DNA from 4 places in the Paenibacillus sp. V4I5 genome. Region 1 is predicted to be linked to each of the others. Evidence: riboswitches for the same ligand, from Rfam matches in the RefSeq annotation. Region 1 holds a riboswitch; each other region holds the start of a gene.
The links. A riboswitch is a leader RNA that binds a small molecule or an ion and turns the genes downstream of it on or off. The one in region 1 is predicted to bind cyclic di-AMP.

Region 2: it holds a riboswitch for cyclic di-AMP, as region 1 does, so the genes downstream of both, QFZ78_RS21545 (C40 family peptidase) here and QFZ78_RS19970 (APC family permease) in region 1, are expected to answer to the same signal.
Region 3: it holds a riboswitch for cyclic di-AMP, as region 1 does, so the genes downstream of both, QFZ78_RS03825 (TrkH family potassium uptake protein) here and QFZ78_RS19970 (APC family permease) in region 1, are expected to answer to the same signal.
Region 4: it holds a riboswitch for cyclic di-AMP, as region 1 does, so the genes downstream of both, QFZ78_RS12675 (hypothetical protein) here and QFZ78_RS19970 (APC family permease) in region 1, are expected to answer to the same signal.

The regions. Positions count from the first base shown of each region.
Region 1 covers NZ_JAUSZB010000002.1:3,984,162-3,991,801, forward strand. The annotation lists gene QFZ78_RS19965 (YqkE family protein) at 1-248, opposite strand, end outside; gene QFZ78_RS19970 (APC family permease) at 293-2,128, opposite strand; cyclic di-AMP (ydaO/yuaA leader) riboswitch at 2,226-2,377, opposite strand; gene QFZ78_RS19975 (spore germination protein) at 2,677-4,014, shown strand; gene QFZ78_RS19980 (GerAB/ArcD/ProY family transporter) at 4,007-5,086, shown strand; gene QFZ78_RS19985 (Ger(x)C family spore germination protein) at 5,083-6,159, shown strand; gene QFZ78_RS19990 (hypothetical protein) at 6,226-6,363, opposite strand; gene QFZ78_RS19995 (helix-turn-helix domain-containing protein) at 6,645-6,827, shown strand; gene QFZ78_RS20000 (winged helix-turn-helix transcriptional regulator) at 6,824-7,219, opposite strand; gene QFZ78_RS20005 (NAD(P)H-dependent oxidoreductase) at 7,472-7,640, shown strand, end outside.
Region 2 covers NZ_JAUSZB010000002.1:4,290,913-4,298,552, forward strand. The annotation lists gene QFZ78_RS21525 (transglycosylase domain-containing protein) at 1-1,412, shown strand, start outside; gene QFZ78_RS21530 (YwhD family protein) at 1,585-2,076, opposite strand; gene QFZ78_RS21535 (M1 family metallopeptidase) at 2,431-4,431, shown strand; gene QFZ78_RS21540 (hypothetical protein) at 4,544-5,362, shown strand; cyclic di-AMP (ydaO/yuaA leader) riboswitch at 5,528-5,666, shown strand; gene QFZ78_RS21545 (C40 family peptidase) at 5,670-6,146, shown strand; guanidine-I (ykkC/yxkD leader) riboswitch at 6,269-6,371, shown strand; gene sugE (quaternary ammonium compound efflux SMR transporter SugE) at 6,459-6,779, shown strand; gene QFZ78_RS21555 (YdeI/OmpD-associated family protein) at 6,798-7,247, opposite strand; gene QFZ78_RS21560 (DinB family protein) at 7,238-7,640, opposite strand, start outside.
Region 3 covers NZ_JAUSZB010000002.1:404,687-412,326, reverse strand. The annotation lists gene kdpB (potassium-transporting ATPase subunit KdpB) at 1-1,498, opposite strand, end outside; gene kdpA (potassium-transporting ATPase subunit KdpA) at 1,568-3,241, opposite strand; gene QFZ78_RS38360 (potassium-transporting ATPase subunit F) at 3,290-3,367, opposite strand; gene QFZ78_RS03830 (hypothetical protein) at 3,531-3,926, opposite strand; cyclic di-AMP (ydaO/yuaA leader) riboswitch at 4,369-4,514, shown strand; gene QFZ78_RS03825 (TrkH family potassium uptake protein) at 4,570-5,922, shown strand; gene QFZ78_RS03820 (potassium channel family protein) at 5,937-6,596, shown strand; gene QFZ78_RS03815 (cation:proton antiporter) at 6,596-7,640, shown strand, end outside.
Region 4 covers NZ_JAUSZB010000002.1:2,375,614-2,383,253, forward strand. The annotation lists gene QFZ78_RS12655 (extracellular solute-binding protein) at 1-901, opposite strand, end outside; gene QFZ78_RS12660 (TetR/AcrR family transcriptional regulator) at 2,007-2,597, opposite strand; gene QFZ78_RS12665 (SDR family oxidoreductase) at 2,720-3,541, opposite strand; partial or broken gene QFZ78_RS12670 (IS110 family transposase) at 3,755-4,753, shown strand; gene QFZ78_RS12675 (hypothetical protein) at 5,016-5,402, opposite strand; cyclic di-AMP (ydaO/yuaA leader) riboswitch at 5,488-5,627, opposite strand; gene QFZ78_RS12680 (hypothetical protein) at 5,709-6,311, opposite strand; gene QFZ78_RS12685 (glycoside hydrolase) at 7,022-7,640, opposite strand, start outside.

The sequences.
Region 1 (7,640 bases):
CGCCAATCCAGACTGCTCTTACTCAGCAGATGTCCAAAATCATTCTCAAGCCGCTTTTCTTCTGCTTTGCGAGCAGCTTCCGCCTTCGCTCTCTCTGCATCTTTCTTCGCTTGTTCCTCTACTTTCATGGCATCAGCCTGCGCTTTGAGTCCCTCAAGTATTTCAGGGCGCAGTAAATCCTTAAGTGTTGCAGGTTTATCTTGCACGCTGGTAACAGCAGGAGTAGACGACCATTTTTTCTTAGCCATAACGGGTTCACCTCAGTTCAGTTTCTCCCTATTATTGTACACTTCTACTCGTGCAAATGATACGGTACCGTCGCCACGACGATATCTTTATCAGCTTGAAGCTTCGTACGAATGCGTGCAGCAGATTGGTTATGGAGCAGTCGATGCCACCATTTTTTCGGCATAAATTGCGGTAAAATGACCATAATGTTTTGTTTTTCCGAAACATGCGTGTCAATTCTCTCAATAAATTCAGCCAGCGGCTTCAGGATCGTCCGATAACGTGATTTAAAAACAACCAATCGAACGCCCGGATCCCACTTCTCCCACTTCTCCTGCATCAATTCTTCATCTTCATCTGAGAATGATACGTAGAAGGCAATTACGTTTGGCGACAACGATTTCGCATAGCTCAAGGAATGTGCTACAACCCGATGAATGCCCGCCACAGGCACAATAATCAATGGTTCCTTCGTGTAAACCCGCTCAATCGTTATATCAATACGCAATTGATTCGCTACATCATCGTAGTGATGACTAATTTTCGTAATTAACCAAAGCAGCAGTGGGGTTATGATAATAACAATCCACGCACCTTCGGAAAATTTAGTTACAGAAAATATGAGTAAAACAGCAAGAGATACGATCCCGCCTAAACCATTGATGAGCAGCTTTCCGATCCAGCCTTTCACACGCTCTTTCAACCATTTACGAACCAAGCCGCCTTGCGCAAGTGTAAAAGATAAAAACACGCCTATCGCATATAGAGGAATGAGTGCATCTGTCTTACCTTTGAAACCAATAAGAAGAATACTGGCCAGTACGCCGAGTGTGATAATACCATAATGAAACGAAAGTCGGTCTCCTCGGAATGAGAACATACGCGGGAAGTTTTTATCCTGTGCCATAATGGATGCTAAGATTGGAAACCCGTTGAAGCTAGTATTGGCAGCCAAAACCAGAATGAGCATGGTACCGATTTGAGTTGCGTAGTACATCACCCCACGACCAAAAGCATGCTCTGTCACCATCGATAATACGGATGTATGACCATTAGGATCAGGTGCAATGCCATATCCCAAAGCTAAGATCGTTACTCCTCCAAACACGATAGCCAAAAGTGTCCCTAAGGATACTAACGTACGCTTCGCGTTTTTTACGGACGGTGTGCGGAAGTGCGGCACGGCATCGGAGATGGCCTCGATCCCTGTCACGGCTGAACACCCGGAGGAAAATGCTTTTAAAAGGACGAATAACGTTAATGAGCTCGTCATTGAACTCGGAGCAAACGCTATGGGATGCGTATTCAATGATCCTGTCAGCATATCGTATATGCCTTTGCCCACTAGCAGTAATATACAAAGAATAAAAAAGTACGTTGGAATAGCGAAAATCGTACCTGATTCCGAAGTTCCTCGCAGATTAAGCCAAACCATGATCCAAACAAGAACTAAAGTAATCGGAACAATATACGGCACCGCCGATGGAAAAGCTGACGTAATCGCCTGCACGCCGGCAGAGATTGAAACGGCAACGGTAAGTGTGTAGTCGATAAGCAGCGAAACTCCTGTCAATCTTCCCCATGCCATTCCTAGATTTTCTTTGGTAACCATATAGGCTCCGCCGCCTTGCGGATACGCCTCAATCACCTGTCGGTAGCTCAAAACAAGAAGCATAATCAAAGCGATAATGGATATCGCAATGGGCAAAGAGAACGCAAAAGCGGCAATCCCAACGGTCGCGAGTTCTAAAAGAATCTGCTCTGTCCCGTAGGAGACCGACGATAAGGCATCCGAGGATAGAATCGGCAGTCCTTTCCAAACCGGCAATTTTTCTGATTCAATTTCGCTGGATTTGAGCGGTTTGCCAAACATAATTTTTTTTAATGAATCGCTTGTCATTCGTGTTATTTCCTCCAATTAAACCTAGTCTCTGACTGAAAACTGCGTTTTAGGACGCAAAAAAACACAAGGATAGACCTTGTGTTTATACACATGTTCTCCTTCCCACGGTCGCTTACGAGGTTAGCTGTCGGGTTCGGGCCGCGAGAATCTGCCCTAAAAGGTACCCTACTGAAGCACCTTTACTCACCCCATGAATCTTATGGTTCCCCCGCTTTTCTAAATAAGAAAATTAAGCGAAATATTCAACTGTAACGTACGAGTTGAATACTACTCTCTTCTTGCAGCATAGTAAAGGATCGAAAAAACTTAAAAAGATAACTCCAACCACCACTTTCACTCAATAATTCGCTTACAATCATACGATTCATTGATTTTCTTCTGTTTTCTTATTACATCGTGGTTTTTTAAACATTTGATCATGAGTTGAGTTATTACTGGAGCAAAGTAAAGGGAAATATTGGATTATGATGGTAGCTCTAACTCCTGTACAAGTGGGTAAGGAATAAATTTCCGTTTTCCAAGGAAACCTATTCTCAGGTGATGACATGAATCTGACAGAAACAACGGATATAGCCAGACTTAAACTTCAATTTGAGTCAAATAGCGATTTTGTTATGGAACGAAAACAACTTTTGGATAAGGAAGTTGTATTTTGTTATTTTCGCCCCTTCGTTAACCTTTCACAAACGAATCAATTATTATCTTGGATGGAGTCCAGTCCAATCAGTGATTGGCTGCAACAAATAAGCCTATTGAATGGCAAATTAAACGCTTCTTACGACTTGCAGATGAGCAGCTTAATGGAAGGTAATTTAGTTATATACTTACTCGATAACCCTATAAGAAATTTTGTTATCAAGCCCGTTCCGTCAACGATTAGAAGAACGCTAAATGTTCCACAAAATGAAAACGTCATTGATTCTTCTTTTGTAGCATTTAATGAGGATTTGGACACCAATATGGCGTTGATCCGCGACGAGCTAAGATCCCCTACACTAACCATGAAAACCTTGATTATGGGGACAAAACAACCAAAAAGAACCACCGTAACTTATTTATCAGACTCTGTAAATCATAATTTGCTTACATCCTTAATGAAGAAGCTCGAGGCAAATAAAGCAAAAGAATTTCATCATTTGCAAGAAATTATTAAAGTTTTAGGAAAAGGGAATTTCAGTCTTATGTCCCCTTGTTTAACTTCTGAGCGACCGGCAGAAGCGGCAGACCACCTGAAAAATGGTCGTGTTATCCTGTTTATCGAAGGGCTTCCGTTTGCTTTTGTTATGCCCGTTATCATTACAGATCTCTGGTGTGTGAACTCAGATCGTAACTTCCCCAAGGTCACAATGATTTCATTGCGTACGCTTCGGATTATCGGCTTGTTTATCGCTTTAGTCTTACCTGCTCTCTATGTATCTTTGGTCTCCGTGAATCCAGAGGTTTTGAGAATACAACTAGCTTTGTCTGTTGCTCAGAGCCGTGAAGGGGTACCCTATCCTGCCTTTTTGGAAGTCATATTTATGTTAATTATTCTAGAGATGCTGATTGAAGCCAGTGTTCGCCTTCCCAAGAGTATCGGTCCCTCGATAACAACAGTGGGTGGAATTATTCTTGGGCAAGCCGTTGTAAGCGCTAAATTGGTAAGTAATCTATTCATTATTGTTTTGGCCGCTTCCGCTTTAGCGAATTTTACATTGAACGGTGTACAAAATGGCTTGTTTATTCGAATGGCTAAATATGTTCTGATCGTGCTTAGTGCCATTTTTGGTGTTCTTGGAACAATTGGCGGACTCATTTGGCTGTCCATCTATATGGCCTCTATCACGACATTGGATGTCGCTTATATCAATGTAAATGTAAAGGAAGGTCCCCAGGATGGTTAATAAAATATCCGTCTATCTGACATTCATTACTGTCCATTTCGGACTGATTTTTTTTGTATATCCTGAGAAAATATTTGAATCGACAAGTAAGGGCCATTGGGAAGCGATACTGATTGGCTGCCTATTTGAAGTAATTGTGATGTGGATCTATCTGAGAGGCCTGTCATCTTTCCCTAATATGACGATCGTTCAGATTTGTAAACAAGCTTTGGGACCCTGGCTATCAAGAATCCTTCTAATTCCAATCATGTTATATTTCCTAGCGACTCTAGTATTAATCTCTAGAGTATATTCTGAAATGATGACCATCGTATTTTTACCAAAAACGCCGATATGGGCCTTACTCTGCTTTATCTTTTTGGGCTTGTTTGCAGCTTGGCATGGCATTGGAACAGTGCTCAGAACTAGTGTCATTATCTCCGTTTTGTTCATACCTTGGATTTCTGCAGCACTCAGCAGCTCCATGTCAAATTTCGATATACGTAATGCCTTCCCCATTTGGAACACTACCTTTGATTTTTTGAGGCATCCTGCTTATTATTCCAGTTTTTTTGCTTTTTCTGGGTTTTTATTTTTGGGTATGATTCACCCTTTTTTTCAAAATGTCGCGCGCAGCCGCAAGGTATTCATCCTTTTGGTTGTTGGCTTGAGCCCTCTATATTTGGCATCCGTTTATATACCCCTTCTCATTTTCGGGCAAGAGACTGTCATTCAATTCCAATTTCCTCTTCACACAGGAATGGATACGATCGATATGAGCTGGTCCATATTCGAGAGAATGACCCTTTTTTACACAACTTCTATGATTGCTTTTCTAATTGTCTATAGTGCGGTTTTAATTTGGATCATAGCTGAAATGTTTCGGAGCATCGTTTTTCCCTTATCCAATAAGTGGTTAAGTGTAATTATTACACTCATTGCCTACTTTCTTAGTTCACTGGTTCCAGGTTGGTCTGAAACTGAACAATTAATTTGGCTGGATACTGGGCTCCGAGCTTATAGTATCTTTATCTTTCCAGTTGTAATTGGGATTATTGGCGCGCTGCAAAGGAGGCGAATTAACCAAGGATGAAATACATACTTCGTTTAGTCTTTGCACTCCTAACTATCTCCCTGTTATCGGGCTGTTGGGACAATAAGGATATTAATAAAAGGATACTGCCTGTAGCAATGGCTATTAGTCTAACAGATGCAAAAACGTATAAGGTAGGGCTTCGAATACCTCCCAATAATGCCAAGAATATGATGCCACGAATCATAACTGGGGAAGCCTCAACAATCAGTGAAGCCTTGGATCGGATGCGAGGAAATGTAGAAAGCAGTATTGATTTACTGCATCTCAAACTTCTGATGATTGATGAAAAAACCGCTAAGCTTGGTATAAAAGAAGTGCTTGAATATGCCATTAGGTCTCATGACATTGCACCTAAAGCGCTGGTTTCTGTGTATAGAGGTGATTTTATCGAAATGTTAAACAAAAAAGAGCAAGGCGGAGCGGAAGGTGGCACTGCGAGCTATGATTATTTCAACAAGTTGGCTGGTTGGACACCCACTACTTCTATTGTGTATTTATGGGAAGCGTTTCGAGGGGTTTATTCGCATACGGAAGATTTTGCTCTTCCTATAATTAAACCTGGAGAGCGTACGATGTTTCAGTTAGATGGTTCCGCCATCATGAGCCGGGGATTCATGGTAGGAACAATTTCTTCGGATGATACGCTAATCTACAACATTATGAAAGGTAATTTTCAGGGGGCTAATGTAGAAGTAATGGAGCATGCCAACGTGCTTCTAGTCGACGTTGATTTTAAGCACCGTCATCATTTTAAGAGCAATACACCTCAAGTGGAAACGGAAATGAAGGTTATTGTCATGCTTCTGGAGACGAAGGGCAATCCCAGTAAAGAACAGATAAAGGAGGAACTCAAAAACTTGTTGAGTAAGCGGGCTAAGGCGATGATTGCCAAACTGCAGGAAAATCAGTCTGATTTGTTTGGATATGGACAATATTTCCGTAATGATCTTTCTCATGCGCAATTAAAGGAATGGAGAAAAAACTGGTATCCTCAGCTGAAAGTGACATTAAATGTGAAAGTAAGAATTAGAAATAGTGGGAATTTGAAATTTAATACGATTGATTCGTGAACATAAGGGCAGAAACGACTGAAAAACACAGCTTCCAAGCTGCATTTTTTTAGTCTTTTTCCATTTCTATGAACGCTTCAAACCTAACTTCTCAACATCTGCTAGCCACTTATCACGCTGCTTATCCGTTGAGGACTTAACGGGAGTTATTTCTGTAATCTTGACGGGATTGACTCCACTGAATTGCAAGGTCCCACGCTTCATGACATGATGCCCTGCTTGTTTGTACACCCATCGGTAGTACCAGGAAGGTGTGTCCATCGGTCAAGGCTTAGCGGCTTTTCAAAAATATAATGTGATCGTATGCAGTGGATACAACATCAATTGGCAAATAGAGGAGAATGACGTTATCATCGGACTGTCCTACAATCATTCTCACAAGCAAGCGTCCCGACACTGCATAGAGGATATGGCTAGTTCTTTGTATCATTTGATGATAAGGCTAAGCTGCAGAAATATTTCTTTAAAAGAGGTGCATTTCACTCATGAATCGAGCTCGAAAAGAGCTTGCTGTTGGTTATTTGGCTAAACCGGAATATAAAATAGGAGAGGTCGCTTACCTTCTTCACTTCTCAGAGCCAAGTGCCTTTCAAAGTGCTTTTAAGAAGTGGACAGGGATAACACCAAGGCAGTATAGGATGGATTTATTGAACCAGAGGATTTATTAAACGGTATTAACGTCTTCCTGATTATCATTATTCTCTGTTCCGCCATTTACATTTGCATTCTTCAAAAATTCGATATGGCTAAATCCCCAACCGCACATATGGGCTAAAACCGAACTTAATGTTCTTCCGTGATCGGACAAAAAGTACTCAACCTTGGGCGGAATTTCTTGATACACACGGCGTACCACGAGTCCATCTCGCTCCATCTCACGAAGTTGATTGGTGAGCATACCTTGCGTGACACTCGGAAGATGACGTCTCAGCTCCCCGAAGCGCTTAGTGCCTTCATTCAGCAAAATAAATAAAATGAGCGGCTTCCATTTCCCTCCGATCACCTGCAGAGTAGCCAATATCCCCTGCTTCGTATTGAAATCGCGATTTTCCTCCCGCATGTTCCCAACTCCCGATCCCAAGATTATGACCTTCATAGTTGTTACTTTATCAAAGTATCCGAAAATAAAATAGTACGATGTTTTATCGTACTTAGTACGATTTTTAGTACTATCTGTCGGAATCAAGTACCACCCATGGTACGTTTTAGCTGACATAGTATGAATAAAAAGCGTACTTTTCAAAAATGAAATTCCCCACAATAATGGGGATGTAACTCGCTAATCTACGCAAAAAGAGAGAGGATGTTTACTTTGAATATAATGGTTATTATCGCTCATCCCCAGCTGAATCACTCCCGTGCCAATCAGACTTGGATACTTGAGCTGAAGAAACACGCCAACATTGATGTCCGAGATCTTTATCAAGAGTACCCCGATTGGAAAATCGATAGAGAGAGGGAACAACAATTGCTGCTCCAAT
Region 2 (7,640 bases), 310 kb from region 1:
CACGCTACTACTCGCCGTATTATGATCTGAATAATGCGATGGATCGGCAAAAGGTGGTGCTGCAGACGATGGTGCGCAGTGGCTTCATTACACAAAGCGCCGCTGACGCCGCAGGCAAAGAGAAGCTGACGATTCAGCCGCTTACAAAGAAAAAGCCAGCAGCAGCCCCCTACTTCCGGGATTATGTACGAGCATTAGCAACGGATAAGCTGGGCATACCGGAGGAACAGTTCGATCAGGGCGGTATTCGTATCTTCACAACACTGGATAAAAATACTCAGCAGATTGCCGAGACCGTGATTACGAAACAGCTGACGGGTAAAGCAGACCTTCAAGCCGCACTCGTGGCAATCGACCCAAGGACGGGAGAAATTAAAGCGATGGTCGGCGGCCGCGACTATTCCGAGAATCAGTTCAACCGTGCACTCTCGAATACGAGACAGCCAGGGTCCTCTTTTAAACCAATCGTCTATATGGTTGCTCTGCAAAATGGCTATACACCCGTGACACAGGTAAAAAGTGAGCCGACGGTGTTCACCTACGATGAAGGCCGTCAACAGTACACACCTAGAAACTTTAACGATCAGTATGCCAATGCCAATATTGATATGCGGCAGGCGATTTCGAAATCGGATAACATCTATGCGGTGCATACGATTCTGGATGTCGGTCCTGCGAAGGTTATCGAGCTGGCCCGCAAGCTTGGTATTGCATCTCCGATGAAGCCGCTGCCGTCATTGGCTTTAGGGTCCTTCCCCGTAAGCCCTCTCGAAATGGCGTCTGCGTTCGGTACGATTGCGAATCAAGGCGTTCATCAGGAGACGACGGCGATTGTGCGTATTGAGGATGCGAACGGTCAAATCTTATATGAAGTGAGCCCGCAAGCGGAGCCAGTGCTTGATCCAGCTGTCGCCTATGTAATGACGAATCTGATGGAGAGCGTGTTCGAAGAGGGCGGAACCGGTAACCGCGTAGCCAGTACGATTAAACGTCCGATAGCCGGCAAAACCGGTACGACCGACACCGATGCGTGGCTGGTTGGCTTCACACCGGAGCTCGCAACTGCCGTATGGGTCGGCTATGACAAGAGTAGGGATATTTCGACGGTTGAGTCTCACTTGGCTTCTCCGATTTTCGCGGAGTTCACGGAACAAACGTTAGAGGCGATACCACCTAAGTTGTTCCCGATTCCTGATGGAGTAACAAGTGTCTATATAGATCCGGTGAGCGGCAAGCTGTCCAATGAAGATTGTCCGAACTCGCATATGGAGGCTTTCCTGGTTGGCACGGAGCCGACAACATTCTGCACAGGCAAACCTGCGAAGCCAGCTTCGAACGATGATCCAAAGGGTACCCCAAAAGGCCAAAACGGCTCTTGGTGGAATGATATCAAACGCTGGTGGAACGACTGATCCACCTGTTTCCAGAGAACACAAAAAGGCAGAACTAAGCGCGTCTTAGTCTGCCTTTTTGCTGTCCTAGTATATGAGGTAACATACACTAGGGTCTAGTATACTCGGTTCACCCAAACGTAACAATGGATGACACATAATGTTCATAATCTCTATTTGTGTGTTTGATCGCTTATGAAAGTGCATCTTTCAATGCTTGATCTGAGCGATTCCACCACTCCTCGTTGTGCGCGATCAGCTGATTTTTGAGCAGCGCCCGCTCCTTGTCATCCAAGCCGTCGAAGATGAATTTACGCTTCATTGCAGCATCCATTTTGTTCACGTGCTCGGCTAGAATTTTCCATCCTCTGCGCGCTTCGGTGTCAACTAGCATTTCGCATGCTGTCATACCAGCGTAGTAAGCTCCTTCTTCCGTACGGTCGACTGCGACCCAAACGATCCAAGCTTTACGGCCATTTGGCACATCTTCTTTGTTCGTTGAGAATTTAATGCCTTTTTCGATCTTACTTTTGGCATGAAGTGTACCTTCGTCCAGGTAGGCTTCATCCCCGTCAATAATGACACCAGATACGTTGCTTAGATCGATCGCTCCGGCACCGAATCCTTTATGGTTCACTTTGGAACTTACTATATTTAAGGCTAGCTTCTTTTTATCCGCTTCCATGAGGGCACCTTCCACTCTTCGTAATGTTAAAATGACGCTTTGCTTTCATTGTAGCTAAAGTCATCCTCCAGAACAAGGGCTGGTTGCTGTTAATGTGGAAGGACGATTTCTCGTTACTGTCTTTACTACATCACTTCCACCGTGATACTGCCGACTGCTCTTTCATCTATAAAAGCATCCAACGATCACTTTTCGAAATTTATTCATCGCTTCAACACCCCTTATACCTTATAGACTCATTGATTAACCACTTCGTTCCCCCTCCTTCTAACAATTCTTTTCCAAGCTCAGAAATATTCCCTAGGTTGTCTACATATACATGCTGTAGATGCTTGTTTAGGCGGGGTGGATATCATGAGTGTTCTATTCAAAAACCGCAAGGTTCAATGGTTCGTTGTCATGCTCCTTGCAGCAGGCACCGTCCTGCTGTCTGAAAATTTGCTCCCATCTGCAAGTAAATGGGCCGTTCCAGTCGTCTCTAAGGATGAAAAGTCTGCTCCGGCGCCGGACATGCAGCCTGCAGATAGCGCCAAGCCATTAGAGAAGCAAGCGCCAACAGCGCTTAGCTATCGTATTGCGGAATATCACATGAACGTTGCTTATACGCCCGAAACGAGGCAGCTTAATGGGCAGCAAACGTTGACTTGGGAAAATCCGGGAACCGTTCCTGTGCAAGAGCTTTACCTCCATCTGTATCCCAATGCATTTGCCTCAAAGAAAACGACGTTTATGCGTGAATCAGGTGGAAAGCTGCGTGAAGATGAAGCCAAGGCAGACAGTAGTGGCTGGATGAAGTTGCTTTCTGTGAAAACGGTTGACGGAGAGGATCTCAGTATGCGCATGGCGTTCGTGCAGCCCGATGACGGCAATAAGGACGATCACACGCTGCTCAAAATCCCGCTGCCTAAACCGGTAGGAGCCGGGGAGCAAGTCACGATCAAGACGGAATTCCTCGTCAAACTGCCTGCCGCCTTCGCAAGAATGGGCTATGTGGATGACTTCGTCATGGCCGGACAATGGTTCCCTAAAGTTGCTGCCTATGAACGGGTTGGAACAAGAGGACGTACAGAGCCGGGGTGGAATCTCCACCAATACCATGGAAATTCGGAATTTTATGCCGATTTCGGGATGTATGACGTGAAAATTCAAGTGCCGGCGAACTACATCGTAGCAGCTACCGGTTTCCCGGTTAAGCCTGCTGTGACCGACAACGGGATAAAGACGTACCAATTTTATGCGGATGATGTGCATGACTTCGCTTGGGCAGCATCGCCACATTTCGTTTATGTGGAAGAACCCTACTCGACCGCACAAATACCCGGGGTCAAGATCAAGCTTTATCTCGATCCCAATCATCAGGACTTGAAGGACCGCTATATGTACGCTGCCAAAAAGGCGCTTTCCCGCTACAGCCAATGGTACGGATCGTATCCTTATTCAACCCTTTCGATTGTCGTACCTCCCCCAGGAGGCAACGGTGTGGGCGGTATGGAATATCCAACTTTGGTAACGTCGTGGGATGCTAGCGACAAGAAACCAGATCTAGAGCTAGAACGTGTCGTTGTTCACGAGATTGGACATCAGTTCTTTTATGGACTCGTAGCTAGCAATGAATTCGAAGAAGCATGGCTGGATGAGGGCTTTACCTCCTATGCAGAGGATAAAGTTATGGAAGCAGAGTACGGAGTGTCCCCAAATTTACCTGTAGAGTCAAGCTTCATTACATCTCCAAATACCCTGCAGCAGAACTCGTGGGCCTATACGGGACATGATCAATACGCTGAGAATGTGTACACACGAGGAAAGCTCGTGCTTAAAGCCATTGAGAAGCAGGTTGGCAGCAAAACAATGGATCGCATTATGCGCACTTATTTCCAACGTTGGGAATTTAAACACCCTTCTACAAAGGACTTTCAGAACGTTGTCGAAGAAGTGACCAAAACGAAGTGGGATGATTTCTTTAACCAATATGTATACGGCGCCATGATGATGGATTACACCGTGGAGAGCATTCGCGTCAAATCCGTGGGCAGCAAAGGGGCAGAGTCCTACGAAAGTGCCGTTCTCATCTCCAAACGAGGCGGTAATTCACCCGAGGTACCGATCCAGTTCCATTTCTCTGACGGCACTGTACTAGATAAAACATGGGATGGTAAAGAAAGCAGTATCGAATTCAAACTAACCCACAAGACTCCTGTAGACTGGGTTCGAATTGATCCCAATTACTCGCTCGTGCTGGAAAATAAACATATTAATAATTTTATGCAAACGCAAGTGGATACCAAGTGGAAAATCCGCCTAAATCTCGGTCTCATTCAATTCCTGCAAGCCATATTCGGCTGGGTCGCCTGGTAAGCGTAAGCGGCTAGGCTTATCCAATGCTTACGAAGTAAGTTTTCCTACGGAAAACTCAGATTATGCTTTCGATGCCAGTTTTGCTAAAGCAAAACTCTTAGGAGGGACAACTGTGGCAACTTATATCAAGTCTGGCTTCAGGGCGGCTTTACGGCAACCTTTCGCCACGATCGTCTTGTTCCTGTATCAGATGGGCTGGGGCATCCTGCTGTATAAGCTTGTACAGGGTGTTCTCGTCCCTCTCATGCACCGCTATCCAGGTGGCGAGCAGCCGAAGCAAGCGCTGCAGCTATTTCTAGCTGAAGGACAGTTCCAATTGGTCAAAACCGATCTTAGCCATTCCTACCTTTGGTGGCTGGCTGCTTTGCTTGTTGTTCGCATGCTGCTCACCCCAATGTTGAATAGCGGCGTCTACTACTCGCTGACCCATTCCCAGCAAAATGCCGGCTATCGCTTTATCCGAGGCATCAAGGAGCTTATGCTCCCATTCCTCATTGCTTATGTCGTTCGAATCTCGCTTTCCTTGCTGCCACTCATATGGCTGTTTCCTAAAGCGCAAAAGCAATTCGCACATACCACTTCGTATGAGCAAGCCGCCCTCCAATTGCTGCCTTGGCTTCTCGGCTTGCTCGTCTATGGCTTTCTCTTACATCTGCTTTTTATGTACGTACAGTTCGCAATTTCCGCTAAACTTGGCATTTTGTCCACTGTCATCACTTTCGTTCGCAGTTTCCTTCCTATTATCGGGCTTGCACTCATCCTCCTACTCACCTCGGGACTATTGGCAGGGGTCACAGTCACAGCAACGTACATATGGGCAGGTCTGGTAGCGCTAATCATTTATCAGCTCTTCCCGCTTTTCCACATTTTCATCCAAATGTGGGCCATAACCTCCCAATATCAGCTTCTATCTGCCAAAATGGACAGCTAAAAACAAATAAAATAAGCTTAATTGGCTTATATTGGTTTATCCCCTTGCAAAAGGGGCTTTTTTTGTCTCTTTTCCGAACTATTGACATATTTTTAAGACAAAATGCGTAGAAAAGGAGGAATTTCGATGTTTATGACGAATTACAAGGATTAGCATCAAAAAACCAAATATTTCATGCCGAATTCCCCATTTCTTGGGGAAACGGGGGAACCACACCGGGTGAATTGATCTTGCAAGACAGGGATCATAGGGAACCTTCAACCGAACCCTCCAGCTAACCTCGTAGGCACCGGAAGGAGACAAGCAGTTGAAAAAGATTGTTGCTCTTGTTTTTAGTCTTGTTTTGTTTTTGAGTGTAAGTTTAGGAAGTGTGTCTGCGTCACAATCCACTTTGGATGAAACGGTTGACGGATTGCTCGGAATTCCGTACAGAGATGCGGGAACGACAACAAGAGGCTTTGATTGCTCTGGTTTCACCGCATACGTTTTCGACAAATTCGGCATTGACCTTCCGCATAGCTCATCATCTCAGAATAAAGAAGGCTACTGGATTGACAAAAAGGATCTTCGCAAAGGTGATCTTGTGTTCTTTGACACAAGCGGTGGCAAAGGTATTTCTCACGTTGGTATCTACCTTGGAGACGGTGAATTCATTCACTCTGCATCCAATGAAGGTATAGTGAAAAACAAATTAAGCCAATCTTATTACGCGAAGCGGTATGTATCAGCTCGACGTGTTCTGTGGGATGATATCTACAACCAATTAACTGCTGAATCCAAGTAATTCTTGTACGATTCATGAATAAAGCCCGGACAAGCCCCGCTCGAAAGAGCAGCTTTCAGGGCTTTTATTCATTTACTAATCTTGTAACTTGACATCGCATGTTAGCCGTTCTATAATAACTGCATATTGTTTTCTAGGGTTCCGTGGCGTTCAATGCCAGGCTGGTCCGAGGGGAAAAACGCAGCGAATATGCTGTGGTCACGGAGGGGAAAAAGCCCGGGAGTCATATCGCTTAGCGATATAACTTCCAGGCTTTTTCCTTTTTTTGCGGCTAAATAGGTCGTATAACAAATTCAAGAGGAGTGATTCATCATGGCATGGTTATATCTCGTCATTGCAGGTGTATTTGAGGTAGTATGGGCGATCTCATTGAAATTTTCTAATGGTTTTACACGTTTAGTTCCTTCCAGCATCACGATCGCAGGGATGATTGTAAGTTTCTATTTTCTAGCGGTAGCCACGAAAACCCTCCCCATCGGCACAGCTTACGCGGCTTGGACCGGAATTGGCGCTGTCGGTGCTATTATAATCGGCACCCTTTTTCTCGATGAACCCATTAGTTTAATAAGGATCTTATTCATGATTCTGATCTTAGTTGGCGTTCTCGGTCTTAAATTTACTTCTGGACATTAGGAAGTCCGAAAAACTGCGTCATGTAACGCTCAGTTTGGTGACGATTCCTAAGATTCGACGATGCCTGGTATCTTGCGTTTTGGCATCGTCCACCTGCCGGACAAATTCTTTCCGCTTCGAGAATGCCAATGCTTCAAAGGCCTCGATTGCACCCTCCTGAGAAGACAATGCCGCCCTAAGGTCATCCGGAATCTCAACGGTTCGAGGCTCCAGATCAAGGTTGAGTATAACCTCTACCTGGTCACCGGCCTTCAAGCCAGACGCTTCTCTGTGGGCTGCACTCAATGGAAGGAGGAACTCATTCCCCATAACTGCAACAGTGCTGCGATAGGTGTAACCGTTCAAGCTCACCGTGACACTTGGCTTCTTATGTCCACTGAGCGCAGCTATGACCTCAGCTGGAATGGAAATTCCAGTGGCGTTTTTACCCTGTGCTTGCATAACGGAAGTGGTGAATGTTACCCCCATTTCGATTGTTCCCCCTTGGATAACAAAATTTCATAAAGTTTAATGACACTCATGTGCATGCCTTCATGGTACAAGCTAAAGCTGAGGAACTGTTCCGGCGTTTCCAAGGTCATTCCGGCCGACGTCGTGTAAGGTTGAACAACCTTTTCCTGCAAGTGGTCCCTCAGTCCCTCACGTATTCGCTCTTGCTGCCCTTTCAATAAGGTCTCCAACTCTTGTAAGGTCGGGATGTCAACGAAATTCGGAACGTTCAATGGTGAAGTGCCATTCTCAAATTGCTCTTTGAATCCTTCTGGCAAATGAAGCGGAAGCCCTATATATTGAAATGCTATTCTTTCCAATACCACATATATGTGCCCCAGCTGCCAGCGGATCGTATTCCGAAACCCTTCC
Region 3 (7,640 bases), 3.6 Mb from region 1:
CGGCTATTTTATCCTCCGGCTTTGCTTCGGCAATGAAATCATCCACTCCCGCCTCAAGAGCAATCGTAGCCGCCGTTAGAGGATTGTCGCCTGTACACATGATCGTCTTGATTCCCATAGCTCTAAGCTCTGCAAATTTCTCCTTCAGTCCAGGTTTCACAGTGTCCTTCAAGTAAATTACACCATATATGCGATCGCCTACAGCTACAGCCAGCGGCGTTCCTCCGGCTTTTGCTATGCGGTTGGTGATCTCTTCCAAATCGTTAGGAAGGCTGCCGCCTTTGGATGAAACATGCTTCTTGATGGCATCGACCGCACCTTTACGGATTAGAGTTCCGTTCGTTAAATTCAGGCCGGACATTCGGGTTTCCGCCGTGAATTCGACGACTTCTGCACCTTCATATTCGCTTCCAGCCCATGACTCGCCTAACTTACCTGCGAGCTCTACTACCGAACGTCCCTCTGGCGTTTCATCCTTTACAGACGCTTGCAAAGCTGTAAAGGTAATGTCTTTAGCGGATACTCCCCTTACAGGTATGAATTCGGCTGCCATCCGATTTCCATAGGTGATCGTGCCTGTCTTATCCAAGATTAGCGTATCGATATCGCCTGCGGCCTCTACCGCTTTACCAGACATAGCGAGAACGTTGTATTGCGTAACCCGATCCATACCCGCGATCCCGATGGCGGAAAGCAGCGCGCCGATGGTGGTCGGGATTAAACATACTAATAGGGCGATCAAGGTAGCTAAATCTAATTGAACGCTGAGATATTTAGCCATTGGGACCATCGTAATGATGACAATAAGGAATATTTGCGTTAATACGGCAAGTAAAGTTGTTAAAGCAATTTCGTTCGGTGTTTTTTGCCGCTTGGCTCCTTCTACAAGTGAAATCATACGATCTAAGAATGATTCGCCGGGGTCAGTCATCACTTTTGCTACAATGTAGTCGGAAGCCACTCTCGTTCCCCCGGTAACCGAAGAAAAGTCACCGCCTGCTTCCTTAATGACAGGTGCGGATTCCCCTGTTATCGCCGATTCGTCGATGGATGCGAGCCCTTCAATAATTTCTCCGTCCGTAGGAATAATCTCGCCGGCATCCACACGGACAATGTCCCCTTTTTTCAACTGGGTAGACGGGACCTGCTTGTAGGATCCATCTTTTTGAACAAGTTTGGCCATGGTTTCGGATTTTGTTTTCCGCAGTGTATCCGCCTGCGCTTTACCGCGTCCCTCTGCGAGGGCTTCAGCAAAATTCCCAAAAAGAACAGTAAAGAGCAGGATAAAAAACACAGCAATATTATAGCCCCTGCCTACATTCGTTGTGCTGAAAAGATCAGGTGCGAACGATAAAATTAAGGTAATTACAGTTCCTACTTCAACAATAAACATGACCGGGTTTTTAATCATAACCGCGGGATTTAGTTTCTTAAAGGCATCAAAGATTGCCTGTGATACGATTTCCTTCGTCATTGTGTTTTTACGGGCAGTAGTCATATAGATCCTCCTGAGAGTTTCGCGTAGCGAAACTTACTTCGTAAGCATATGCTTAATTTTACGCCACTCTTAATGCGGCATTGCCAGATGTTCAGCAATCGGTCCCAATGCAAGAGCAGGGAAGAACGTAAGCGCCCCGATTACGAGAATGATCATAATTAAAATTCCCGTGAACAAAGGGGTATTCGTCCGCAGAGTTCCTGCGGTTACAGGCACTATGCGCTTAGTCGCGAGAGACCCGGCGATTGCAAGCATCGCAATGATGGAAACATATCGACCAAACAACATAACGAGTCCAATGCCTACATTATAAAAGTTTGTATTGGCGTTCAGACCGGCAAATGCGGAACCGTTATTGGCTGCGCCCGAAGTAAAGGCGTAAAGCACTTCTGAAAGACCATGCAGGCCTGGATTGGATATGGACGTAATTGCTTCCGGACGCATGAGTGCCAGAGCAGTCGGAGCAAGAATAATTAAAGGATGCACAAGAAGTGCAATGGATGCGAGCTTTACTTCCTTACCCTCAATTTTCTTACCCAAGAATTCCGGCGTACGTCCTACCATCAGACCACAAATAAAGATGGATAAAATGAGATAAAGCAAACCATTAAGCAGACCTACACCTTTACCGCCAAATACGTTATTCAGCATCATTTCGGCAAGAGGGACAAAGCCACCCATAGGTGTTAATGATTCGTGCATATTGTTAACAGTACCTGTTGTGGCAGCTGTAGTTGCCGCAGTGAATAATGCTGATTCTGATATTCCGAACCGGACTTCTTTGCCCTCCATATTTCCGTGAACGCCTAATGTATCAAGCGCGGGTACTCCTTTATACTCTGATACAAAAACGGTAGTAAGCATGACTAAAAAGATGAGTCCCATAGCCGCAAAAACAGCCCAACCCTGTTTCTTATTCTTGATCATCAGTCCGAAGGCATACACAAGAGCGGTCGGAAGAAGCATCATGCAAACAATATGAACCATGTTTGTTAACGGAGTCGGATTTTCAAAAGGATGTGCCGCGTTTGTACCGAACCATCCCCCTCCATTCGTTCCAATATGCTTGATGGATTCAAGCGAAGCTACCAATCCTCTGGTAATTGTCTGCTTTGCACCTTCGAGAGTAGTAGCATCTACATTGCCTTGCAGCGTTTGAGGAACACCTTGAAATACCAAGAACAGTGCAACAATGAAACTAAGCGGCAGGAATATACGAGTAATCGAACGAACCATATCCACATAAAAGTTTCCAAGGTTATCCTGCCGGCCAATTAACCCGCGAATGAAGGCGATCGCCACTGCAAAACCTGTTGCTGCGGATGTGAACATCGGAAACGTAATCGCAAGTAATTGAGACAAATACGATAGCGCGTTTTCCCCGCTGTAGGATTGCCAATTCGTATTTGTAATAAAGGATACTGCCGTATTAAAAGCCTGCGCTGCCGGCATATTGTCGATCCCGTCCGGATTAAGCGGCAAAAACTTTTGAAGTCGCAGGACAAGATACATAAGGATCAACATGATGAAGTTGGTCAGAAGCATGGCGCCCAAATACTGTTTCCACCCCATTGCCTCTCCTTCGCGAACCCCCATAATTCGATAGGTCATTCGTTCAAACGGGCCAAAAACGCGGTTCAAACCCGTTTTTTCATAATCAAACACTTTTACCAGATAGCTGCCTACTGGCTTTACTAATAACATGATAATAATTAGCGTTATCGCTACCTGTACAAATCCCATACCCATGTTAAGATATCCTCCTCTTTCAATTAAGCAAATATCTTGTCTTTAAAACTTTTCTGGATATACTAAAACAAATCCGAGGTACAAAATCAGGGCAAATGCAATGATTCCAATGATAATCATGAAGCTACCTCCCTAGGCTTTTTCACATAACTTAAGAAAACCCCAAAATACTAAGAATGCAAAAATGAACAATAAAACCATTGTAATATCGTTATACATGCTTTTTACTACCTCCTCGCAGCAGTAAGCAGTTAATTGAGAATCTTTTTGGATAAAACGTATACTAAGTGACTAAGAATGAAACGTTACCTGTCTTTGAATAAATGACATAATCAGCACCGAGTCCCTTATAAATAAATCTTGCGTTTTCACGCTCCGTTATGACATAGAGCGATTCTGAGGTCCACTTACGGACGATTTGAAGATAACGACAGCATAACGATAAACTATCTTCGAACAAGAAGATTTTGCTAATTGAATAATTGGGAGCTTTCCAAGTCTCTTGTGCATCCGTATCCAATAAAATAAAATGATCCACATCAAACTTAGTAAGATGCAGCTGTTCATTTTTGTTATTCACGACAACTACGAAAGGCAGTCCCTTAAGCTCTAAATGATGAATAAATTGTTCACCGGCTTTCGTGGGTGCTACGACTAGTAAAAATTCTGATTCATTCATTACTTACCCCTCCATGTGGTTGAAGGCCACAAGCGGCTTCTTAGGTGAAATAGTCATACTGTACATTCCTTTGAGTGCAATTAGTCTTGTTAATAATAATGTCTATACGTTTCCTCTTGCTTCCTCCGAAAGGATTCACCCTCATCGGTATATTGAAATCTTAATACGTTTCGATGTAAAAATGGGGTAAATAATTCATGCCCCAGGTGTAAAAAAAACATAAAAATTGTTGAATTATAGTGTCCACCCCGAGAAATGGTCAAACAGTTTACATAGAGATCCAATTAACTCAAAATCACTCGTAAACAGGTGCAAACACTCGATTACGAAGGGTAAGTCCCTCGCCAGCCTCCTAGAAGCGATGGATTTATCGGAAAATACTCCCAAATCCGCTGAAACAAACTTTGTGCGTGAACGTAAACAGTTATATAATTCATATCAATTGAATAAAAAGCCGAATTTCTTTATGAAAACGGGGGAACCATGTAAATGGGGTGAATTTTGCTTCAGACCTTCAGCGTCTTGCAAATAGGGTGATCCGCGCATCCGAATCCGTCAGCTAACCTCGTAGGCTTTACGTCAGGAGCCATACCGTTAAGGGCATTGGATATCCAGTGTCTTTTTTGCATGCACAGGGGGCAATATGAAGAAAAAATTGGAAATTTGGCAGTTGACACCGCCGCAAATTCTTGTACTTGGCTTTGCTGCCATCATCTTTATCGGAGCAGTTCTTTTGAGCCTTCCCATTGCCTCGGCAACGGGGCAATCACTTCCGTTCATCGACGCACTATTTACAGCGACATCGGCAACTTGTGTAACAGGGCTCGTTGTGGTGGATACAGGGAGTATGTACACCATGTTTGGCCAAATCGTTATAGTGACCTTGATTCAAGTAGGCGGTCTAGGTTTTATGACGATGTCTACGCTGATCGCTTTCGCATTTCGTAAGAAGATTACGCTCAAAGAGCGATTGGTTCTGCAAGAAGCTTTTAATCAAGGTAGCATGGAAGGCATCATGCGGCTCATTCGCAAAGTCATTATTTACTCACTTAGTATTGAAGCCATAGCAGCCGCCATTTTGACGGTCCGTTGGACATTCGATTTAGGGTTTTCCAAGGCGCTATACTTTGGAATCTGGCATTCCATATCGATGTTTAATAATGCCGGGTTCGATTTATTCGGCACAATCGACGCTCCCTTCGTTTCCTTTACTGGGTATGCGGATGATTTCGTTGTGAATGTAGTTGTCATGGCGATTATCGTTCTCGGAGGCATCGGTTTTATTGTCTTGTCCGATTTGATGGATTACAAAAAGACTAGAAAGCTTTCCCTGCACTCGAAGGTTGTGCTAAGTATGACCGGACTGCTGATTATACTCGGCGCAGTTGTTATATTTATTTTTGAATATACAAATATCAAGACGCTCGGATCACTCAATTTTGGTGGAAAAGTGCTTGCTTCCTTCTTTCAATCCATAGTACCGCGTACAGCAGGCCCGAATTCTGTTGATATCGGAGCCATGCGGCAAGCATCTCAATTTTTCATTGTTATTCTCATGTTTATCGGCGCGTCTCCCGGATCTACAGGGGGTGGTATTAAAACAACGACCTTCGCGATTTTGATTAGTGCCATTGTAACGATGATCCGCGGGAAGGAAGACATCGTGATTTTCCGTTTTCGTTTGGCGAAGGATCGCATCCTTAAAGCAATTACGCTTACGATGATTGCATTGATTCTCGTTATCTTTGTCACGATGCTGCTAACGACGACGGAAGATGCGCAACTCCTCAAAATTTTATTCGAGGTCACCTCCGCCTTTGGTACGGTAGGTTTGTCAATGGGACTTACGCCGGAACTGACGACATTCGGTAAAATTATGATCAGCCTGACGATGTTCACCGGACGTCTTGGTACGATCACGCTTGCTTACGCATTACAACCGAAACAAGAGAAAGAATTATATAGATACCCAGAGGGTAAAATCACCATTGGATAGGGGGACAAGGAAAGATGAAAAATCAATACGCGGTGATTGGCTTAGGCAGATTTGGCGCTAGTATTTCTAAGGAACTCATCAAGCTTGGATACGAAGTGTTGGGGATTGATAAGGACGAAGAAATAGTTAATGAGTTGAGTTCCGAGCTTACACATACAGTTGTGGCCGATGCAACGGATGAAGAGGTGCTGAAGTCTTTGGGTATGCGCAATTTCGATTGTGCAGTCGTCGCGATTGGGGATGATATTCAATCCAGCATTTTAACAGCGATTGTGCTTAAAGATTTGGGTGTAAAGAAGGTTGTAGCGAAGGCACTCTCCGACTTGCATGGCAAAGTATTAAACAAAATTGGAGTAGACCGGATTATTTACCCGGAGCGAGACATGGGTATCCGTGTTGCACATCAACTTGTTTCTCCGAATTTACTCGACTATATTGAGATATCCAAAGATTACACGATTGCTGAACTTTCTGTATCCAAGCGGATCAGTGGTTTAACGATCAAAGAGCTGGATCCGCGCGCGAAATATGGTTGCAGCGTCGTAGCCATTAACAAGAAAACTGGCGTCATCATTGCTCCAACCGCAACAGATACTGTCAATGAACATGATATTATGGTCATCATAGGCACGAATGATCATATTGAAGATTTCGAGAGAGAAGTAATTGGCTAATGGAAAATACAACTTCCGACATGATTGACCACGTCATTATTCTACTTGTTTTAATTTTCGGATTGGGGATGTTATTCGGTAAAATAGCCCAATTTCTGAGACTGCCAGATGTAGCACTCTTTCTAGTTGCAGGTATGTTAATCGGGCAAGGCCTTCATTGGATTAATGAATCCAGCACATCTTTTACGAATCAATTTATTCTAGTCATTGGTTCTACGCTTATTTTATTCGACGGGGGTCGCAATATCAGACTATCGGGTCTTCGCCAAGTATGGATAACCGTGAGTTTACTTAGTATTCCAGGTGTTATCGTTACTTGCGGAGCCGTTGCAATTACCGCGCATCTGCTTTTGGATCTTCCGTGGTTATATGCACTACTGTTGGGAGCTATTATCAGTTCGACAGACCCAGCTACGCTCATCCCGGTATTTAAACAGGTGCGAATTCGTACGAGAGTAAGGGAAACTGTAGAGAGTGAGTCGGCTTTTAATGATGCTACAGGTTCGATTCTTACCTTTTCATTGTTGGCTATTATTATGGGAACCCAAGCAGTATCCCTCTCATCTGGTGTTGGTGAATTTGCGAAAACAGCGCTGGGTGGACTTCTTCTTGGTGTTGTCATTGGTTATGTAATGACCTATGTAACTGCGCATTTGAAGTTAGGTTTCCTCAGAGATTACGCGACCACTGCAATGGTAGTAACTTCCTTGGGTGCTTATATAGCCGGGGAACTGATAGGAGTCAGCGGCTTCATGGCGACTTTTACAGCGGGACTTATTTGGGGGAATGCAGGAACATTCAAGTTGGATATGAATGATAAGCTACACGAAATGGAGCATTTTTCCGAAAATATTACGGTAATTATGCGTATGCTGATTTTCATTCTTCTCGGCAGTCAAGTCAACTTCACCGTTATTTTGGAGCATTTCTGGACGAGTTTGGGTGTTATTTTTGTCTTTATGTTTATTGCGCGCCCTCTGACGGTATTACTTTGCACGTTACCAGATCGTAAAGCGAAGTGGAAATGGAATGAAATTGTTTTTA
Region 4 (7,640 bases), 1.6 Mb from region 1:
CATTGATCTGTCCGTTCACCCAAGCGCCCATGTACAAGATGGCGGCTTTGCCAGTTAAGAACATATTGATTGACTCATCATAGGAAGTCCCTAGTGGATTTTCCCCGAATGCCTTGGCGTCAATCAGCTCCTTGTACTTGCGGCTGGCGGCCTGGAATTCCAGCGTATTGAAAGATCCTGTCTTATTCAAAGCTGCATTGACTGCAGCTGTTCCCCCCATGCGGATGTCCAAAATGGAGTTCCAGAACATCGCAGGCCATCTGTCTTTTGCCCCCAGTGCGATAGGCGTAATATTTTTGGCCTTTAGAGCGTTAATGTCAGCTAACAAGTCCTCCCAAGTGGCAGGAACTTTGGCGCCTGCGGCTTGGAATAGCTCCGTATTGATATAAAGGTTCGCAGTTGCGATATTCGTCGGAAGCCCGTAAAGCTTATTGTCGAACGTGAAATTGTCCGTCGTTCCTGGGACCAGCTTGTTGATAGTTCCGTCTTTTACAAGATCCTGCATCGGTAAAATGCGATTTCCTGCAACGAATGGCTGTGCGAAGCCTCCGCCCCAAGAGAAGAAAATGTCGGGCAAGTCATTTGCTGCTGAAGCCGTCTTAATCTTCGTTTTATAGGCTTCTCCCCCGATCCCCGTATGTTCGATTTCTACATTGGGAAACTTTGCTTTCGTCGCATCCAACGCTTTGTAAAAGCCGATAAATCCGCCATCCTTGGAGTTAGGATCGGAAAACTGCGACCACATCGTGAGATTGATTTTCTCAGCAGCATTGGCCGTAGACTTTGGCGAGTTGGAATCTGCAGGTTGTTTGCTATCGCTTTTCGTACTTCCGCACGCAGCCAGTGTCACCGTTAAAACTGCAGCTAAACCCAAGCTTGTTATCTTTCTGAACATCTTCATTTTGTTTGCCTCCCCGTTATTTATAAAACCGCTTACATTTCATATCATACGATTTTCTGGCCTGTCGAAGAATGTAATCGCTTTACTAAAAGATAGAATATTTTTACTACATAGAAACATAAATCTGTACCGCCGTAAACAATCCACTCGATTATCAATAGCAAATGGTGTCGAAACAAATAAATAACTGAATAATTGAAGTAAAAAGATTCTATCATTCAGTAAAGCTCTTGGCCTCACTGAGTGCAACAGACTCCCCAACGCTCTGTTCTGCTTTAGCAAGGAGCTCTGCTGCCTTCTGAATGCCCGTGGATCCGCCAGATCGTTTCCATATATTTTCTCCATCCTGTAATAATCTCTGCCGTTGATTGACCTTTTAGATCAATTGGGGACGGAAACTCTTTGAGTGTCGCTATGGATCGCGGACAAGTCCAATCTTTAAACACCGAGGCATATAATCGACCCTGCCAAGAAGGCGCATACTCCGCATATCAAGAGCAACGACAGCAATCCTCGCATCATGAAACCATCACCTACCGTTTTCTTTTCATCATTTTTCCACACAGTTATCTTTATTAATCCCCATAGCGCAACAAAGGCCGCCGATCCATGCGCGTCGGCTGCCTTTGCGGTATTGTTGAAGTAACCCCGTTAGTTCAATCCACTTTTATTTTCAAATGACCCTTAAGAACATCCTGTTTTATAAATAAAGTCCTTACCAGTCCTCGTCAAATATGCTTCCTGAGCAACAATGCTATTCCGTCCACTGCACATGGCGCTGTTGCGTAAATCTTCCATCAGCTTAACCCCCTAGGCAGGTGTGCCTTCGATTTCGTTATATCCTCTTCAATGAGTCTCGTCGGGAATGAGATAATGTTCTTGTCATTTGGTTTTGACAAGAACATTATCCCATAAAACAAAAAAACCACGATTTACGCGGCAATTAATGAGATCATGTTCTTGTCACTCGACAAATATGATGCCGAATTGTTCTTGACTCGCTTGAAGTTGACGAGAATGACGACTATGCCCCACCCATAAAAACAGAAGCCGCCCTCAAAGGTTGTTATCGGACTTCCTTTGAGGGTGGCTTTTGGCCATCTACCTACGTTACATCTCTAAGAGTTACAGCATTCCAACACGAACGGATTGCACTACTGACGTCCTCACTGCTTAACTCAAAGATTCCCTGTAGATGGGCCTTCAACATATAAACAAATGTGCCGTAATGCATCTGCACCATCATTTTCGGATTCATCGGGATAAACAGCTTCTCCTGAATGGCTTCTTGATATAACTCGTTCATTGGCCCACACCATCCGCCGGTATAGACTTCTTGCTTTACCTCTTCGTAAATGTAAGGCGAGAACGAATACTGCTCAATAAATTGAAAGCCCTGAGGATATTGTTTACCCAATTCGATAACTCGATTCCAACCTAATTCAAACTTTTCACGAATCGTTGTGCCCTTCAGCAAGCCTCCTCGCACATACTCTCCGTTAAACGTAACAATGGCTTTGTACAATTCGTTAACGATATCTTCTTTACTTTTGAAATAATGATAAATATTCCCGGTCGATACACCAGACTCCTTGGCGATAAGCGCCATTGAGGTAGCCTGTAATTCCTTTCGGATGATGATGTTAAGTGTTGTTTCAAGGACAGCCTGCTGCACCTTGTTATAGTTCTCAAACATTAGGTTATCCCGCTCCCACCATAAGATCGAATGATCATTCTAATCTAACATACACCTCATACAATCCGTAGTCAAGATTGTCAGATCGACCTGGCGTTATGACGAAGCGTTTCATAATGGGCTTACATATAATTCTTAGCGATCGTCTCCAAATATTCTTCTATGGACACAGAATTTCTAAGCGCCATCAGATCATTGCCTGCTGTTCCGATGACAGTGCGAAATTTATTGCTCTCTCTAGTCGCCAAAGCGGCTATGGCATCCGTGATAATCTGAGGATCATCCAATGTAGAGCTGGATTCCGCATGATTCATTAAATTCTGCACTTTCGTCATCAGATTATCGTAATCATGTATGTTATCATCTCGGTTCCAAGTGATACTGTTCTTGAAATTATTTCCTGTAGAACCTCCCTGCTCGATCAATCTAAGCTCGATATTCAACGGCTTCAGTTCGTAATAAAGACCTTCCGTCAGTCCTTCCAAAGCAAATTTCGACATATTATAGAGAGATCCGAGCGGCACCGCTGTCGTGATTCCCATGAAAGAGCTAATATTGATGAACATGCCTCCGCCATTGGCTCTGAAATGTGGTATAAATTTACGAATGACATTGATCGGTCCTCGCGTATTAACGGCGAATTGCCAGTCGATCGCTTCCTCTTGGGCTAATTCCAACGGACCGTAAGTCCCCATACCTGCATTATTGATGACGACGTCGATCTTACCGAACGCGGCAATGGCTTGATCTACCGATGTTTGAACTTCATGTACATTGGTGACGTCCAGTTTGAAAATTTTGATATTATCGTAACCGGTAAGCTCCGTTTCTTTGTCGGGTGTACGCATGGTTGCAGCTACGTTCCAGCCCATTTCAGCAAACCGAATCGCCGTAAGTTTTCCCAAGCCTGAACTGGTTCCCGTAATAAAAACTGTTTTACTCATTGTTAATACCTCCAAATTATATATTGAACGTTCATTCTATTCCAATTAAATGGTTTAGATCGAATGTTCATTCTATTATGATACAAGATTCGTTTTCTGTCAAATACTTCAGTCGCACAGCGCTGCACCACAGAGGATGAAAATGGATAAAATCCGTCAATACTTCTACTACGGCTGGGTGAGGAGGGTCGATCAACTATGGTGCCTTAGAGCCTGGATGTTCATAAGGAATCCATTACTGCATGTACAATGACACCCGAAGGAAAGGAGATTCAAACGTTTTCTACTAAAACCGTATTTCTAATCTAGTTAATTGACTGGATTAAAAAGCATGGTTGTACCCACGTAGCTATGGAGAGTACAGGCGTATTCTGGAAGCCAATTGTTAACCTATTAGAAGCTGAAGATATTGAATTTTTAGTTGTAAACGCCCAGCATATGAAAGCTCTACCAGTGCTAGAGGGAGCAAACATCAAACTGGCTCTGTAGTTTCAGATATTATGGGGGTCTCGTCTAAGGACATGCTTCACGCCATCGCAGACGGTGAAGAAGATCCTGAGAAACTAGCAAGCTTCGCTCGGCGCACTATGAAAAAGAAAAAAGATGAACTCGAACTCGCTCTTCGAGGTTACGTAAATCCTCATCAACGCATGATGCTTAAAACCATTTTAACCCACATTGACTTCCTCACCGAACAAATTGCGATATTAGATCAAGAGGTTGCCCAGAGAGTTATCTCAGATCAGGAAGACATAGAGCGATTAGATTCTATACCTGGAATTGCAACTCGAATGGCTGAACAAATCTTAGCTGAAATAGGAACAAACATTAAAAACCAGTTTCCAAGTGCGGCTCATTTCTGTTCTTGGCCAGCTCTCGTACCAGGACATAATGAGAGTGCAGGCAAACGGAAGTCTTCTAAGGAAAAAAAAGGAAACAAATATTTAAAATCTGCATTAACAGAAGCCGCACATTCCGTAGGTGCCTCCAAAAACTATCTTGGTGCTATGTATAGGCGAACATTAGCACGAAAAGGCAGGAAAAGAGCAGCTATTGTTGTAGCCCATGCCATGCTAAGAATCGCTTATTATCTGCTGACAAAAAAAGACATGTATGTAGACTTTAGGTGAAGATTATTATGATAAGCAAAAACTTGGAGCTATTGTACGGAACTCAGTTCGAAGACTTGAAACCTTAGGCTACAGCGTTTAAAAAATGAATGAGCCGCGTCTTCTTTAGTGCTGTTCTTTTTCTTCGACTGCCAGATTTTTAATTTTTATGGTAGTTTAATGAAAAAAGCAGGCTGCCTGCCTGCCTGCCTGCCGTATTTCAAGTATCGTTTTCTGTTAGTTGAATTAAGAATTAAATGTGAGTGACTTCCATAACAAACGAACAAAAAAGTTGGTTATGATGGGCTTAATGTAGAATCAGCAACCGAATAATATATAGAAGCAGCTTTATCTTTCAACGAAGCTCATATAATACTGCTTCTAATGTACTCTCTGAGGCAAGGATACGGACCACCAAAAATATGAGCCATGGTTACGATAAATTTGTGATGTTCCTCCAAAATTTTCAGGGGAATGCCGATGCGATTGGCTAGTAATTGTTGATCCGCTAATTCCCTTTCCAAACTTAGTTGGTTTAGTAAGTCATTGTTTTGTCCGACCGTTTTGCTTATTTCCAATAAAGTCTGTGTTACGACGCCTGATGGCCGATACGCCAAATTGGAAAATTCAATGTCGAACTCCTCCAACCGTAGCTTTAAGTGAAGAATCTCTTCTTGACGTTGTACAGAAATGTTTGATCTTTTCGATTGAAAAAGGTTCTTCACCTCTTTGGTTACTCTCTTGAGAAGCATGTCTAATTCCTCCTTTTTTCTCTTGAACGAAAAAAGGAAGCGAGGGAATAGAGCCCTAAAAATAAAGGACCCATTAATGTTTCTATCATTTTTTCTTTCTACGCTGACGAAGTTAGCTGACGGATTCGGGTTGAAAGTTAACCCTAACACTCAAAAAAGTGTACTCACCCCAGAAAACTTGGTTCCCCCGCTTCTTTAATCTAAAGAATTAAGCGTAGTATGATTCATTCTTATTTTATCAATTTACCCCAATACAAATTTAGAAACAATAGTAATATTTACTTATATTTTTATGTCTATTTTCAACTAATAGTTCAATTTTACTGTGGTTAACGCAGCAAGGCCACCGATCATCGGCAGTTCTAATAAAGTTTCTTCTTCCATAAATTTTTCTAATTTTTCCATATCAAGATTAAAAAAACCGCTTGCGTTGTTCGTGAATATTGCTAGGAATTCCACCAAACCAATGGGCTGGTTAAAGTTCATCGTCTTACATAATTGACCAATTTGAATTCCTAGGTTATATGGTGAAATATTAATACCTACCTGATAAAAAAGCCTATCGAATATTTCTATTGAACCGTGGACAATCACGGTAGGACCATTATTATATTTACTCCATTCAATTTCATTCGGGATGGTCTTGTCATGCATCGTTTGGAGAGCAACACTTTTTAGTTTGCTTACATAATTATCAAATTCCATATTAGATAATAAATCTTCAAAGCGAGCAATATCATGATAATGCACTGAAAAGCATCTTTCAATTGATATCCATTCTTGAAATAACTCAGAATTTAGAATCAAAATTTGTGTTTCTGTTGGGCTTAACCCTTTTTTCAAATAATCAATAGCCATTCCATCAATTTTATTTACATGGGCCCAGTCTGAATCAAATTTCTCTTGCAAAGACAAAACTCCCCTTCCAACTACCTATTTTATTAGCCTATTATTCTACGAAATACCCATTTCCTTTATTTGGGTTAACGTAGACAAAATTGCTTTATCAATTTGCTTCATAAACAGCTTAATGTCAGGATGCGATTCTTCGAACTTCTTGCTGACCAGGTTGCCCAAAAATCCAATTTACCAGCTCCTGTGCAACTGTAGCCGCTACGATACCCGATAAGACCATTGGGATCATTTTTTATTTACCATCATCTAGGTCCCTTCCTTTATCTCGTGTTTGCCAAACTGCCTACATGTTTAATTGTACAAAAAACCAACAAACGGCAACATGCGATAATACTCACATAAAAGTGGAATTTATTCAGGTGTATGCTTGAAGCTTGCCCTAAACTTTCCATACTGTATTCTCTCAAAATAGTAACCTCCTAAAATTGGGGTTCACGGGAGAATGACGTTCCCTTCTCGCGCCGATAATGAGGCGAGCCATCTCCACGAATGAATGTGAGGCGCACCAACAAAAAGATCCCCATTTTACGGGGATCTTAATTCACATATGTTTATGTCGTCGGACGCGGTCCCTTGAACTTGTTGTCGGCATCAAGAACATATTTGTTCTTGATGCTTTCAAGATTTATGGTTACGTTCTTGTCCCAACTCTGGAAAAGATAAATGCCCTTGTATAGCAACACAATTTGCATTTATAGCGATTGTTACTGTTCCACCTTGATCCAGCTTATCATCGGTTTGGAACCGCCTGCCTTGACGGCTTTCACGATGAGTTCACCGTCTGTCACAACGATGCTGTCGAACGTTTTCGCTTCCTGTTTCGAACCAATGACATAACCGGTCAGTTTCGTTTCTCCATTGATGGTCAAATTCATTATTCGATCACTTGCTTTCCACGGATCGAAGAACCCGACGGTCACATTGTAAGTGCCGTTTGGAATCTGGAAGCGGTACGCAAGCCCCTTACCGTTGTCGTTCCCGTCGTATTGGCGAATCGATTCGTAAGCGGCGGTCGGACTGCTGTGTGCCCAGGTCGATCCATCATCGGCTTCGTAACCCCACTTGATACCTGTAACGGGATCACTGCCATACGGCTGCTCTTCCAGCGTTTGAAGCGAACCGAACATCTCACCGTCCTCCAATTGGAAAGGTGTTCCGTCACCTGCGTCAACATAGAAAAGCACTTTGCTGGCGTTCCCGATTGGTGTCACCTCTATCGGCTCTGACGCCGCCTCCTCCCCGCCTCGCTTAGCGATAACCGCAAACGAATAGGTGACGCCGTTTTCCAATCCCGTTACGATCGTAGAACCCGGATTGGCCGAT